3 regions of the Shewanella sp. BJSY2023SW005 genome follow, and region 2 is predicted to be linked to each of the others. Evidence: predicted binding sites of a transcription regulator. Region 2 holds the regulator's gene; each other region holds the start of a gene.
The links. The regulator MetJ, encoded in region 2, represses methionine synthesis genes. The targets are predictions, from matches to a motif close to TAGACGTCTAGACGTCTA.

Region 1 (4,204 bases), on a different contig from region 2:
CGAGTCCTTGTTCAAAAAACTCACCCGATGCACCGTCTCATTCATCTTTGTTGCGTTGCTCATAGTGTGCTCTTGTTATCTCTGGGTTTGTCCGGCTCGAAACCGGCCCTACCGATTTTTTCAGTACGCGCCTCGAACATTACGTTAACGTAAACTAGCAAGCAACTCCCGCCTTGGGTGCTTTGCCAACTAGCATGGGATCGGCGCGTATATATTGGTTTACAATTCAGGCCAATGGCACCTCTGTGGCCTGAACCAGGCAGATCACTGTACGTTGGCCAATGGGCACCTTGGCGTTGGGAAACACCACGGCTTCCGAGTCCTGCTCTACTCGAATATCCCGGCCCGCTTCCCGCGCCAGCACATATCCCTTGGGGAAAGCTGTGAAGTTTTCCACATCGCTGGCGAAGGTAAATTCAAAGTCGTCGGCCTGCTTATTGATGACCCTACAGACCTGATAGATATTGACCCGCTCAAGCGCCTGCTCCTCGAGTTCGAGCGATTGCTTGCAGATCAAACGGCTCAGCATCTCCCGGGTGGCGATAAAACGTGTCATATCGTTTTGTCCCATGGGGTAAACCTTGCCAAGTTCAATGGTAAAGGCGTCGGCGCCAAACTGATTTGACGAGAAATAGCTGAAAGTAGTTGTGGGTTCGTGATGCAGCAACACGGTATCGACTCCGGCCGCCTCCAGGAACATCAATTGTTCGCGGCTGTAAGCCTTACCCGGTCGATAGGGATAGATGGCAAACTTTTCATGCTTGGAGCCGCGAATGGCGGTGTGCAGATCGTAATGGATCCTCTGTCTTGCCCCTTGTGGTGCGTCTTCGAAGAAACGTGTGACATAAGTTTCCAATTTCTTGGCGCGGATCCGCTCCGGGTTCACCAGCCCGGGGGGATTTGAATGCTCGCCACTGAACAGCCGGTTGAGGTTTTCATCGACAATACGAGTGCCACGGTTAATTGCCGCCGGGTTACCGAACATGAACAGTACTCGCTGCCCTACCCGTATTTCTTGCTTTAACAGCGACTTGATAATGCCATTACACAGTTCGATAGGTGCAGTTTCATTGCCGTGTACCCCGGATGACAGCACGATATCTTTATCACTCTGGTTGTTCAGAGGTTCAAACAGCAAGACTCCTGTGTCCCAAATCGCTATCCGGGTGTGGTCGCCAAGCGTGCCACTAATACTCTCCAATGAATTGGGGTTATTCAGAGTCAATGACAGGAAGTCAGGATTATCCTTCAGGGCTTGTAACACGAAATACTCCTTCTTATTGCCGATTTGGCTGTTGTTTCCATTAACGCTGTCTCCTGGGAACTTGTTGCAATGCGTTTGCTTGTTGAGACCAGCGCCAGAGAGCAAGGTTTCATAGTACCACAGCTTATTAAATTGGTTATGTGACCAAAGCTATCCAATGCCAGGCTTGCGAACTGGTTTCAGATAGTTCTTATCTAACTAAGGAGCAAAAAAGCCACTCCGACAAATACACCACTTGCGCCGGAAAAACTTATCACGCATAATTTTGGCCATCTGGACATCTAGAGGTAAATTTAATGGCGGTAGCAACATTCGGTGGCGGTTGTTTTTGGGGGGTGGAGTATTTCTTTCGTCAAGTGCCCGGGGTATTAAACGCCACCAGTGGTTATATGGGCGGTGATGATAGAATCAACCGCTATGAAGAGGTAAAACAGGGAAACAGCGGCCATGCCGAAGTGGTTCAGGTGGAGTTCGATGAAGCCCAGGTTTCATTTACCGAGCTGCTGCAAGTTTTCTGGAGCAATCACAACCCCACCAGTCTCAATCGCCAAGGTGGTGATATCGGCACCCAGTATCGGAGCGTGATTTTTTTTCATAGCAAAGAGCAGAAGGAGCAGGCTGAGGCCTCAAAACTGGCGTTGGCTCGTAGTGGTAAGTGGGGTCAGCGGCACATAGTGACGGAAATTGTTCCAGTGAAACAGTTTCATCGTGCGGAAGAATATCATCAGGATTATATCCAGAAGAATAACTTGCCCAGTTGCCATCTTGAATATTGATCCCCGGAAATAAAAAAGCGCAACTGTGTTCACGGCTGCGCTTTTTTACTGAATTGGCAATCTCTTAAGCTCAGTTCGGCTTGCCTTTTAGGGCGCTGGTTATCAGAGCTCTCGCCTGTTCCAGTATCTGCTGCAGATGCTGCTCGCTGACAAAGCTTTCGGCGTAAATTTTATAGAGTGCCTCAGTACCTGAAGGTCTGGCGGCAAACCAGCCGTTGTCGGTTAGCACCTTAATACCGCCAATGGCACCATCATTGCCGGGGGCCTTGGTCAGTACCGCCTTAATCTTGTCTCCGGCCAAAGTCTCTGCCCCCAGGGTATCTGCATTGAGGGTGGCAAAGCGCGCCTTTTGCTTGGCATTGATGGGGCTGTCTATCCGTTTGTAGAAGCAATGACCGTGTATCGCAGCCAGTTCTGCATAACGCTCGGCTGGGTTTTTGCCGGTTACGGCGAGGATTTCAGCGGCCAGCAGCCCGAGAATAAAACCGTCTTTGTCCGTGCACCAGGTTGTGCCGTCACGTCGAAGGAAGGCGGCGCCGGCGCTTTCTTCGCCGCCAAAGGCCAGGCTGGCTTCACTCAAACCACTGACAAACCACTTGAAACCAACCGGCACTTCACAAAGCTTGCGACCGTGTGAGGCAACTATCTTGTCTATCATGCCACTGGAAACCAAGGTCTTGCCAATTTGCAGCGTCTGCGGCCAGTCGGGTCTGTGCTCCAGCAGGTAATCTATCGCCACCGCCAAAAAGTGGTTGGGGTCCATCAAACCTGTCTCTGGGCAGACTATCCCGTGTCTGTCGTAGTCGGGATCATTCCCAAGGCAGATATCGAACTCATCCATGTGCTTAAGCAGGCCTGCCATGGCAAAAGGCGATGAGCAGTCCATGCGGATTTTGCCGTCTTTATCCAGTGGCATAAAGCCGAAGCTGGGATCGACCCGGTCGTTGACCACTGTGATATTCACGCCATAACGGCGGACAATATGTGGCCAGTAATGGATGCCTGAGCCGCCCAGAGGGTCGACACCTATGCGAACGCCGGCATCTTTGATGGCTTGCATATTTACTACAGAGGCGAGATCGGCAACATAGGGCTCTATAAGATCGGTTTCCTTGATGAGTCCGATACTGACGGCTACGCCGTAGTTGAGTTTCCTGACCCCTTCCAGCTGTGCCTTGAGATAGTCATTGGCTCGCTGCTCAATCCAGGCAGTAATCTCACCTTCTGCCGGCCCACCATGGGGCGGATTGTACTTAATTCCGCCATCCTGAGGTGGATTGTGGGACGGGGTAATAATAATGCCATCGCTGAGCTCGGCGGCATTTCGGTTTGCGCTAACTATGGCATGGGAAATGACAGGCGTAGGCGTAAAGCCCTGGCTCTCTTGCACCACCAACTTTACATTGTTGGCCAGCAAGACTTCGATGGCCGAAATATAAGCCGCTTCAGATAAGGCATGGGTGTCCATGCCCAGATAGAGTGAACCCTCAATCCCCTGGGATTGGCGGTAATCTACCACTGCCTGGGTAATGGCCCAGATATGGTTTTGATTGAAGCTGCCGCTGAAGGAACTGCCCCTGTGCCCCGAGGTGCCAAAACACACCCTTTGGGCCGGGTCATCACAGTTGGGGACAATTCGGTAATAATGGCTCATCAGCCGCGGAATATTAACCAGATCCTTCTGCATGGCCTTCTTACCGGCCCGCTCATGAATAGCCAAAATAGTGCTCCTTGATGGCGGATGTTGGAATAAAGATTTATGCCTTAAGTGGCAGTGCCTTATCGGCTATCTCTTTGGCCTTGTCGCCGTCGCAGCCCATCTTTTCCAACACTTCAGACAAAATGGTGTGCTTCTTGGCAGTGTTGTTATTGGTGGTTACCCAAAAACCACTGCTGCCGACTTCTTTGGGGTTGGCCGATTTACTGGCCTTAAGCAAGGCTTCCTTCGAGGTAGCAAAATAGAGGCGATCACGCCCCTGAACCTGCAGTACCTGCTCAAATCCTTGCTGATCCTGGTTATAGAGACATTCGAGGGCAAACAGAAAACGGCCAACAGCCCCCTTTTGGGCTTCGATAGCCGCACTGCTAAACAGGTTGTCAAAGTCCAGGGTTGACTCGGCCTCGGGTAATGTATTGGGACGATAACCCTGCTCCATGCTTGGCT
Region 2 (4,204 bases):
TATCGAAGCGATGACACTGGCTTTAACCTGGATATTGGTCTGGCATTCCAGCCATTGGATGGTTTGGTTATCGGTGTCAGTGGTCGCAACCTCATCAAGCGGGACTTGAGCAGCATAGAGGCCGGCGGTGTGCAGCTTACCTATCAGGTGAAACCTATGGTTACCGCAGGGGTGGCCTATGACTGGGCAGCCTTTTCACTCAGCAGCGACTTGGATCTTACCGACGACGACAAGTTTGCCGAGCTTGAGGGCAGCCGCTATTGGCGTTTAGGCGGTGAATACCGGCCTACCGACTGGGTTGCTTTACGGCTCGGTTATCGCCAGGATCTCAATGATCACACCGCCGATCTTTATTCACTCGGGACAGGGTTCGCCATAGGCAACAGTTTCCGGCTGGATCTCACCGGCATGTTTGGCAGCGATGACGCCATAGGCGGCGTACTGCAAACCAGCTATCACTTCTAAAATTAACCGTTGATGAGCGCCAGGCTTGATTTGATGGTCAGCAACAGGGCGCTCAACGCGCACAGCGCCAGCGTCAGGACTCGGGTCTTCTCTTTATCCACCCGGCCCACCAAGCGGCCAGCCACCAGAAAACCGAGAAATACCGAAGGCAGCAGCAACAGCGAAAGCCATAGGTGTCTCAAGGTCAAGAGGCCAAAACAGCCGAGAATAATCAAGGCTATCAATGAGCTGAAGATGAAGAAGGCCGACAGCGCTGCGCGGAACTGACTGGCATCCTTACCCGCCAGCAGCAGGGCCATCGGCGGTCCGCCTATGGCGGCCACGGTACCGAAGATCCCGGAAAATATCCCGGCAATAAACAGGCTGAGGCGGTTGATCTTGATGCTGTACTTTCTAAGGCTGAGGAATACGGCTACGGCCACAATCAGGGCTATGGTCAAGCCCAGAATAGGCTGCGGCGCCAGCAACAGCAGGGTGGCGCCAATCAGGCCGCCGGGAAGCCTTCCCAACAAGGCATATTGCAGGCCGTTGAATTCCAGGTGGCCACGCTCGCGTACCAGTGTCAGCAGGGCGATGGAAAACCCCATGGCGATAACTGGGGCAGGAACCAGTTCCGGATCGACGATATACAGCAAAGGTGTGGCTACCACGGCCAAGCCAAAGCCTATCAACGACTGGGTCAGGGCGCCGGTAAATATGATCAGGGACGCCAGTAGCAGGGTGACGGGATCTATCAGTGACAACATTCGCAAGCCCCAAAAAAGACAAGGATCGCACCGCGATCCTTGTTCAACTATAAGGTAATTCTGAGGGACAACACACTTACTCCATGTCTTCCCATTCTATGCCCATGGCATCCATCATGCGCTTGGCCTCTTCCGGGATGCTGTCGGGTTTGTCTTTGGACAAATCCCCATCGTTGGGCAGTGGCTGGCCGGTATAGGCATGCAGGAAGGCTTCGCACAGCAGTTCGCTGTTTGTGGCGTGCCGCAGGTTGTTTACCTGGCGCCGGGTGCGCTCATCGGTCAATACTTTCAGCACCTTCAACGGAATAGAGACAGTGATTTTTTTCACTTGCTCATTCTTCTTGCCGTGTTCGGCATAAGGGCTGATGTATTCGCCATTCCATTCAGTCATTGATTCACCTGTGATCTCACTAATTCGCAGCAGATTTTAAACCCTTACAGGATACAGTCAAATGATTGCCTGCAAAATCTGTGCAATATGAACAGAAATCCATACATTTGGACGTCCAAACGTCTTGATGCCTATTGACGGCTGGATGGTCATTGGTTAGATTTAGACGTCCAGACATCTTTATGGTGTCGAACCTCAGCATTCAGGAGTCGATTATGACAGAGCGGCGATTAGCAACCACAGCGGTCCGGCAGGGCATCGAATCAGACAGCCAGCACGGGGCCGTGGTGCCACCCATCTATCTGTCGACCAACTATGCCTTTGATGGCCACACTCAGCCAAGAGCCTTTGATTACAGCCGCTCGGGTAATCCTACCCGCTCCATTCTGGGGGATGCCTTGGGGGAGCTGGAACAGGGCTGCAGTGCGGCAATCACAGCGACCGGCATGGCGGCCATTACTCTGGTGGTCAACCTGCTGGGGCCGGATGACCTCTTGTTGGTGCCCCATGACTGTTATGGCGGTAGCTATAGGCTGTTCACCAATCTGGCTGCCAAGGGCCAGTTTCGCTTGCAGGTTTTGGATCAAACCGACCCGCAAGCACTCGCCGCTGCCATGGCGCAAAAGCCGCGCATGGTGTGGCTCGAGACTCCGTCCAATCCGCTGCTGCGGGTAGTGGATATTGCTGCTATTGCCGAGGCGGCCCACCAGCAGGGCGCATTGGTGGTGGTCGACAACACTTTTTTATCGCCGGCGCTGCAACAGCCTTTACTGTTGGGGGCCGACATAGTGGTGCACTCGACCACTAAATACATCAATGGCCACAGCGATGTGGTGGGCGGCGCCGTGATTGCCAAAGATCCTGAACTGGCAGAGCAGCTGCACTGGTGGTCCAACACGCTCGGGCTGAGCGGTGGCGCCTTCGACAGCTACCTGACCCTGCGTGGCCTGCGTACTCTGGCGCTGAGGATCCGCGAGCATCAGGCCAATGCCGAGCGCATAGTGGCGCTGCTGAGCCAGAGTCCCGTGGTAGACAAAGTTTACTATCCGGGGCTTAAGAGCCACCCAGGTCATGAGATTGCCGCCAGGCAGCAGAGTGGCTTTGGCGCTATGCTGAGTTTTGAACTCAAGGGTGATGAGGCGCAGGTGGTTGCCTTCCTCGGCGCGCTCAAGCTGTTTTCCGTGGCCGAGAGCCTGGGAGGGGTTGAGAGCCTGGTGGCCGTGCCCGCCACCATGACCCACAGAGCCATGGCGAGTGAGGCTCGCGCCGAAGCCGGTATTAAAGACACGCTTATCCGCTTGTCTGTGGGTATAGAGGATGGCCGGGATCTGCTGGACGATATCGCCGCCGGATTGGCGGCAGCCGCAAACTGTTGAATTGAAGGAGCTTGAGATGGCACGTTGTCACCTACATAAGTTTGGCGGTTCCAGTCTCGCCGATGCCGATTGCTACCGACGGGTCGCCCATATTTTGCTAACCCATGGTCATGCCGATGATCTTGTGGTGGTTTCCGCCGCCGGCAAGAGTACCAATTTTCTCTATAAACTGCTGAACTTGAAGGAATCTGGCGCTCTGTGGCAGGAAGAACTACAGGTGCTTGTCGGTTATCAGCAGAATCTGATTGAACAGCTGCTGGGCAATGAACAGGCACGCCAGCTGCGGGAGCGTCTGTCTACAGATAAGGCGCAACTGGCCAGTTTATTGTCCTTGCCTGAACTCAGCGAATACCAATGCAATCAGGTGGTGGGTTTCGGCGAACGCTGGTCGGCCAGACTGATGGCGGCGCTGCTGCGGGAGTCCGGTGTTGCCGCTTCCCATGTGGATGCCCGCAGTTTATTGATTGCCGATGAGGGCGCAGTACCCAGGATTCGCCTCGATGAGTCCCGTGAAAGGGTGCAGCGGCTGCTGGCCGAGCATCCCGATGAGCGCCTGGTGATCACCGGCTTTATCTGCGCCAATAGCCAAGGCGAAACTCTGTTGCTCGGTCGCAACGGCTCCGACTTCAGTGCCACTCTTATAGCCAGCCTGGCCGATATCGACAGGGTCACTATCTGGACAGATGTTGAAGGGGTGTTCAATGCCGATCCCAACAAGATTGCCGATGCCAAATTGCTGAGTAGCATGTCGCTGGCTGAGGCCGACCGCCTGGCGCGGCTCGGCTCCCCGGTACTGCATTGCCGTACCCTGCAGCCGTTATTTAATACCGATGTCAGCCTGGCGGTGCGTTCGAGCTACGCCTCGCATACCGACTTTACCCTGATAGCCCCCAAGAGTGATGCCGCAAGCGCCCCTGTGGTGACCAATCTCAATCAGGTGTCCCTCTTGAGCCTGGAGTTCAATGGCACCCAGGCTCAGACTCAGACGCTCGATGCGCTCAATGAGGCGGGTTTGACCCCGCTGGCCTACTGGTCTCAAGGGCAACACAAACTTGAGCTGGCCTTTACTCCCGAATTATCCCGCCAAGTCTGGCAGTTACTGGAAGCGCAGACATCCCAGCTTAAAATTCAAAGTATTACCGAGGACAGAGAGCTTGGGCTGGTGGCCCTGGTAAGCAGTGGCGCCGGCAGTTATCGCCGTAGTTTTGCCCGCTTGCTGAGCCGTG
Region 3 (4,204 bases), on a different contig from region 2:
GACCGATCCCGCTCTGGCAGCTCATCTGCTGTGGCGCAGCAATAACGCGCTCTCTCCTTCCGTTCAGCCAAACCGCAGCCTCAAGGATGCATTGGTGCGTCTGGGACAGGTCAATATCTACCGTTATGCCTTTAGCTTTTATCTCAAAGAGCGGCTCGATGAATTGCCGCAGCCATACCGTAAACTGGTACTTGGCTATTGGCGCCTGACTGAGTCTGTGGCGACCGAGTCGGTGGACAGCTTGCATCAGATGCAAGGGGTACAGATAGACGCGGATGAAGTGCAGACTCTGGCACTGTTCAGCGTCTTTGGTCAGATTATTGCCCTGACGGCGTTTGCCTATCTCAACGCCGAAGCCGAGCAGTGCTTCCCGCTGGGCATTATCAAGACCCTGATAGAGACCCAGCAGCAGACGCTGACGGTGGAAGCTTTTGAATCTCTGGGGTTGGATGATGAGCTGCAAAGCGAGTTTATGGTCGCCCATAACCTGAGACAGACCCGGGATCCCAATTCACCCGGACTGGTACTGAGAAGGGTATTGTCCCAGCGCGGTCTGTTGCTGAATCCTCTCTAGATGCTTTGTGACTGCCGCCGACTTTCAGGCGCGGTGGCAGCCGCTCAGTCAGTGTCTGTCTTGACGCTGTAATCCCTCTTTGGCAATCAATTCCAGCAGCCTTTGCAGCTGCACTCTATTGCTGCTGTCGCGGCGGTAGGCACCGAACAGCGGCCGTTTCAGGCCTTCCTGCCCCAGTTTCACCGAGGTCAGGCTCAAGCCCTGGGCTTCGGTCAGTGACCAGTTGGGCAAGGCCGCAACCCCTTCTTTACAGGCGATGCGTTGCAGCAACACATTGGTGAGATCACAGCGTTTTTGTGGGCCGGGCACCACTCCGGCCGGCTCGAGGAAGTGACGGAAAATATCCAGCCTTTCCAGCGGTACTGGATAACTGATAATAGGTTCCCTGGCCAGTTGTTGCGGCAAAATATAGCTGTTGCCTGCCAGAGGGTGATCTTTGGCCATCACCAGTCTCACTTCAAAATCAAACAGATGCTGATAGGCAAGGGCATGGCCGGGCACAGGATCTGAGGTCAGCACTATATCCAGCTCACCGGTTTCCAGCGCATTGAGAGAGTCGAACAGATGGCGGCTGGAGAGATCCAGATTGGCATCCGGATAAGACTGATGAAAGGCTTCCATTACAGGCATCAGCCAGCGAAAACAGCTGTGACACTCAATACCCACCTTCAAGGGACCGCTGCTTCCAGATAGACCGCGTTTGAGCACAAATTCGGTTTCCTGTACCCGGGGCAGTATCTCTTCTGCCAGGGTCAGCAGGCGACTGCCCTCAAGCGTGAAGGTAAGAGGTTTGCTTTTGCGAACAAATACCTGGGAGTTAATCCGGGTCTCCAACTCTTTAATCTGGTGCGACAGCGCCGACTGGGTGACAAAACGTTTCTTCGCCGCGCCGGCCAGACTGCCACTTTCTTTCAGTGCTATCAGAGTACGAAGGTGTCTCAGTTCTATCATTTCCTCTCCACATGAATGCCGCTCATGTTGCCCTTGAATTCAATTCGGTTGCCTGTGCTGAGACTAGCACAATAAACTTCTAGACGTCCAGACGCCCGGTTTGATTTGTTGTGTTTCGGCGTCGCCAGTCACTTGCTGCACAGTTTATAGAGGATGGTATACATTATGCAATTAAATAGTCTTGGCTTTCCCCGTATCGGACGTCGACGTGAACTCAAGTTTGCTTTGGAGAAATATTGGCGCGGTGAGTCCAGCGTGGCCGAATTAGAGAGTGTTGCCAGGGAGCTTAGGCGTACCCACTGGCAGTGGCAGGCCGACGCCGGGGTGGCGCAGTTGCCGGTCGGTGACTTTGCTTACTATGATCAGGTGCTGACCCTGAGTGCGACTCTGGGGGTCATCCCCGAGCGTCACCGTGACGGCGGCGCTGTCAATCTCGATACCCTGTTCCGGATTGCCCGTGGCCGAGCGCCCAGCGGCAAGCATGCACCGGCGTCTGAAATGACCAAGTACTTCAACACCAACTACCATTATCTGGTGCCTGAGCTCAGCGAAGATCAACGCTTCGATATCGCCTGGGAACAGTTGTTTGAAGAGGTGACCGAGGCTCAGACGCTGGGCCACACTGCCAAGCCGGTACTGCTGGGGCCGGTCACTTTCCTGTATCTGTCCAAGACAGTGGGCTCAGAGTTCGACCGTTTGACACTGCTGCCGGCGCTGCTGGAATGTTATCAAGCCATTCTGGCCCGATTTGCCGCCCAGGGCGTTGAATGGGTGCAATTGGATGAACCTGCGCTGGCACTTGAGCTGGATGACAACTGGCAGCAGGCCTTCAATCAGGCCTACGGCGTGCTCAAGTCGGCGCCGCTCAAGCTGTTGCTGGCAACCTATTACGGCACTGTAGCCCACCATCAAAGTCTGTTGTCGGCACTGCCGGTGGCGGGTATTCACCTGGATCTGGTTACCGCGCCCGAGCAGTTGCAGGCCTTTGTCGGTGCACTGGCGCCTGAGCAGGTATTGTCGGTTGGGGTGATCAACGGCCGTAACGTCTGGGCCGCCGATCTGGATCTTGTGGCCGAGCAGTTGGCGCCACTGGCGCGTGATCTGGGAGACAGGCTCTGGCTCGCCACTTCCTGCTCCCTGTTGCATACCCCGGTGGATCTCGAGGTGGAGACCGCGCTGGCGCCCGAGCTTAAAAGCCTGCTGGCTTTCGCCAGGCAAAAACTTACCGAGTTGCAGGAGCTCAAGGCGCTTTTGGAGGCGCCTGAGACTGAAAATGCCAAAGCCGTGGTCGCCCGTTGCCGGGATCGGCGCGCGGCCAGGGCGCAGGGGCGTAATCAACAGCTCAGTGCCAGAATCGATGCCCTGAGCGCAACCGATTACGACCGAAACCATGAGTTTGAGGTGCGCAGACAAGCCCAGCAGGCCAGGTTCAAGCTGCCTTTGTTGCCGACGACTACCATAGGTTCATTCCCGCAGACGGCAGCCATTCGTAACCTGCGTAGCCGCTGGCGTAAGGGTGAATTGGACGATGCTGTGTACACAGAGCAGCTGCAACAGGTGACCCGGGATACCATAGAACGGCAGCTCAAGCTGGGGATAGATGTGTTGGTACACGGTGAAGCCGAGCGCAACGACATGGTGGAATACTTTGGTGAACAGCTCGATGGCGTTGGTTTTACCAAACAGGGGTGGGTGCAGAGCTATGGTTCCCGCTGCGTCAAGCCGCCGCTGATCTACGCCGATGTGACCCGTCCCAAGGCGATGACAGTCGACTGGGCCGAATATGCCCAGAGTCTCACCGACAGACCGGTGAAAGGCATGCTGACCGGGCCTGTGACCATATTGCATTGGTCCTTTGCCCGCGAGGATATCAGCCGCGAGCAGATAGCGACTCAGTTGGCCCTGGCGATACGCGATGAAGTGGTGGCATTGGAGCGGGCGGGCATAGGTATTATTCAGATTGATGAGCCGGCTTTTAGGGAAGGCTTGCCGCTCAAATGCAGCGATTGGGCCCATTATCTCGATTGGGCCGTGGCCGCCTTCAAGCTCAGCGCCGCCGGTGTCAGAGACGAGACCCAAATTCACACCCATATGTGCTACAGCGAATTCAACGACACTATTGCCGCAATTGCCGCCATGGATGCCGATGTGATCACCATAGAAACATCACGCTCGCGGATGGAGTTGTTGAATGCCTTTGAGGACTTTGACTATCCCAATGAAATCGGCCCCGGGGTTTATGATATTCACTCCCCCAATATTCCAACAGTGGAGGCCATGGTGAGCCTGATTGAAAAGGCGGCGCAGAAAATTCCTGTGCGCCAGCTCTGGGTCAACCCGGATTGCGGTTTGAAGACCCGTAACTGGGAGGAAGTCGAGCCGGCTTTGAAGAATATGGTCGATGCGACCAGGGAGTTGCGACGTCGACTCGGATGATAAAATTCTGTGGTTAATAACAGTCAGGGGCGCACTGCGCCCCTGATGTTGATTGACTCCAACGCGGGAAAGATTCAGCCCATGCTCATGCCCAGCGCTATCAGGCCAACCGTACCCAGAATGATCAAGCCTGAAAAAGTGGTGCCCAAAATGGCGAAGATTTTCTGGCGGTCTTTTTGTACCAGGCCGCCAATGCCCAATCCCAAAGACACCAGGCAGACCAGCATCATAAAGATGATCATC

Region 1: msrA (peptide-methionine (S)-S-oxide reductase MsrA) is a predicted target of MetJ. The motif match lies at 1,539-1,556, and genes of this name have one in related genera.
Region 3: metE (5-methyltetrahydropteroyltriglutamate--homocysteine S-methyltransferase) is a predicted target of MetJ. The motif match lies at 1,598-1,615, and genes of this name have one in related genera.

What each region holds. Positions count from the first base shown of each region.
Region 1 is NZ_JBKORJ010000020.1:224,050-228,253, forward strand. It holds gene ACMHXI_RS05315 (thiamine pyrophosphate-dependent dehydrogenase E1 component subunit alpha) at 1-63, opposite strand, end outside; gene astE (succinylglutamate desuccinylase) at 227-1,264, opposite strand; gene msrA (peptide-methionine (S)-S-oxide reductase MsrA) at 1,561-2,040, shown strand; gene pgm (phosphoglucomutase (alpha-D-glucose-1,6-bisphosphate-dependent)) at 2,111-3,760, opposite strand; gene seqA (replication initiation negative regulator SeqA) at 3,798-4,204, opposite strand, start outside.
Region 2 is NZ_JBKORJ010000026.1:2,941-7,144, reverse strand. It holds gene traF (conjugal transfer protein TraF) at 1-465, shown strand, start outside; gene ACMHXI_RS07780 (sulfite exporter TauE/SafE family protein) at 468-1,211, opposite strand; gene metJ (met regulon transcriptional regulator MetJ) at 1,288-1,602, opposite strand; gene metB (cystathionine gamma-synthase) at 1,818-2,978, shown strand; gene ACMHXI_RS07765 (bifunctional aspartate kinase/homoserine dehydrogenase II) at 2,995-4,204, shown strand, end outside.
Region 3 is NZ_JBKORJ010000047.1:30,196-34,399, forward strand. It holds gene ACMHXI_RS14120 (HDOD domain-containing protein) at 1-574, shown strand, start outside; gene ACMHXI_RS14125 (LysR family transcriptional regulator) at 623-1,525, opposite strand; gene metE (5-methyltetrahydropteroyltriglutamate--homocysteine S-methyltransferase) at 1,691-3,961, shown strand; gene ACMHXI_RS14135 (hypothetical protein) at 4,036-4,204, opposite strand, start outside.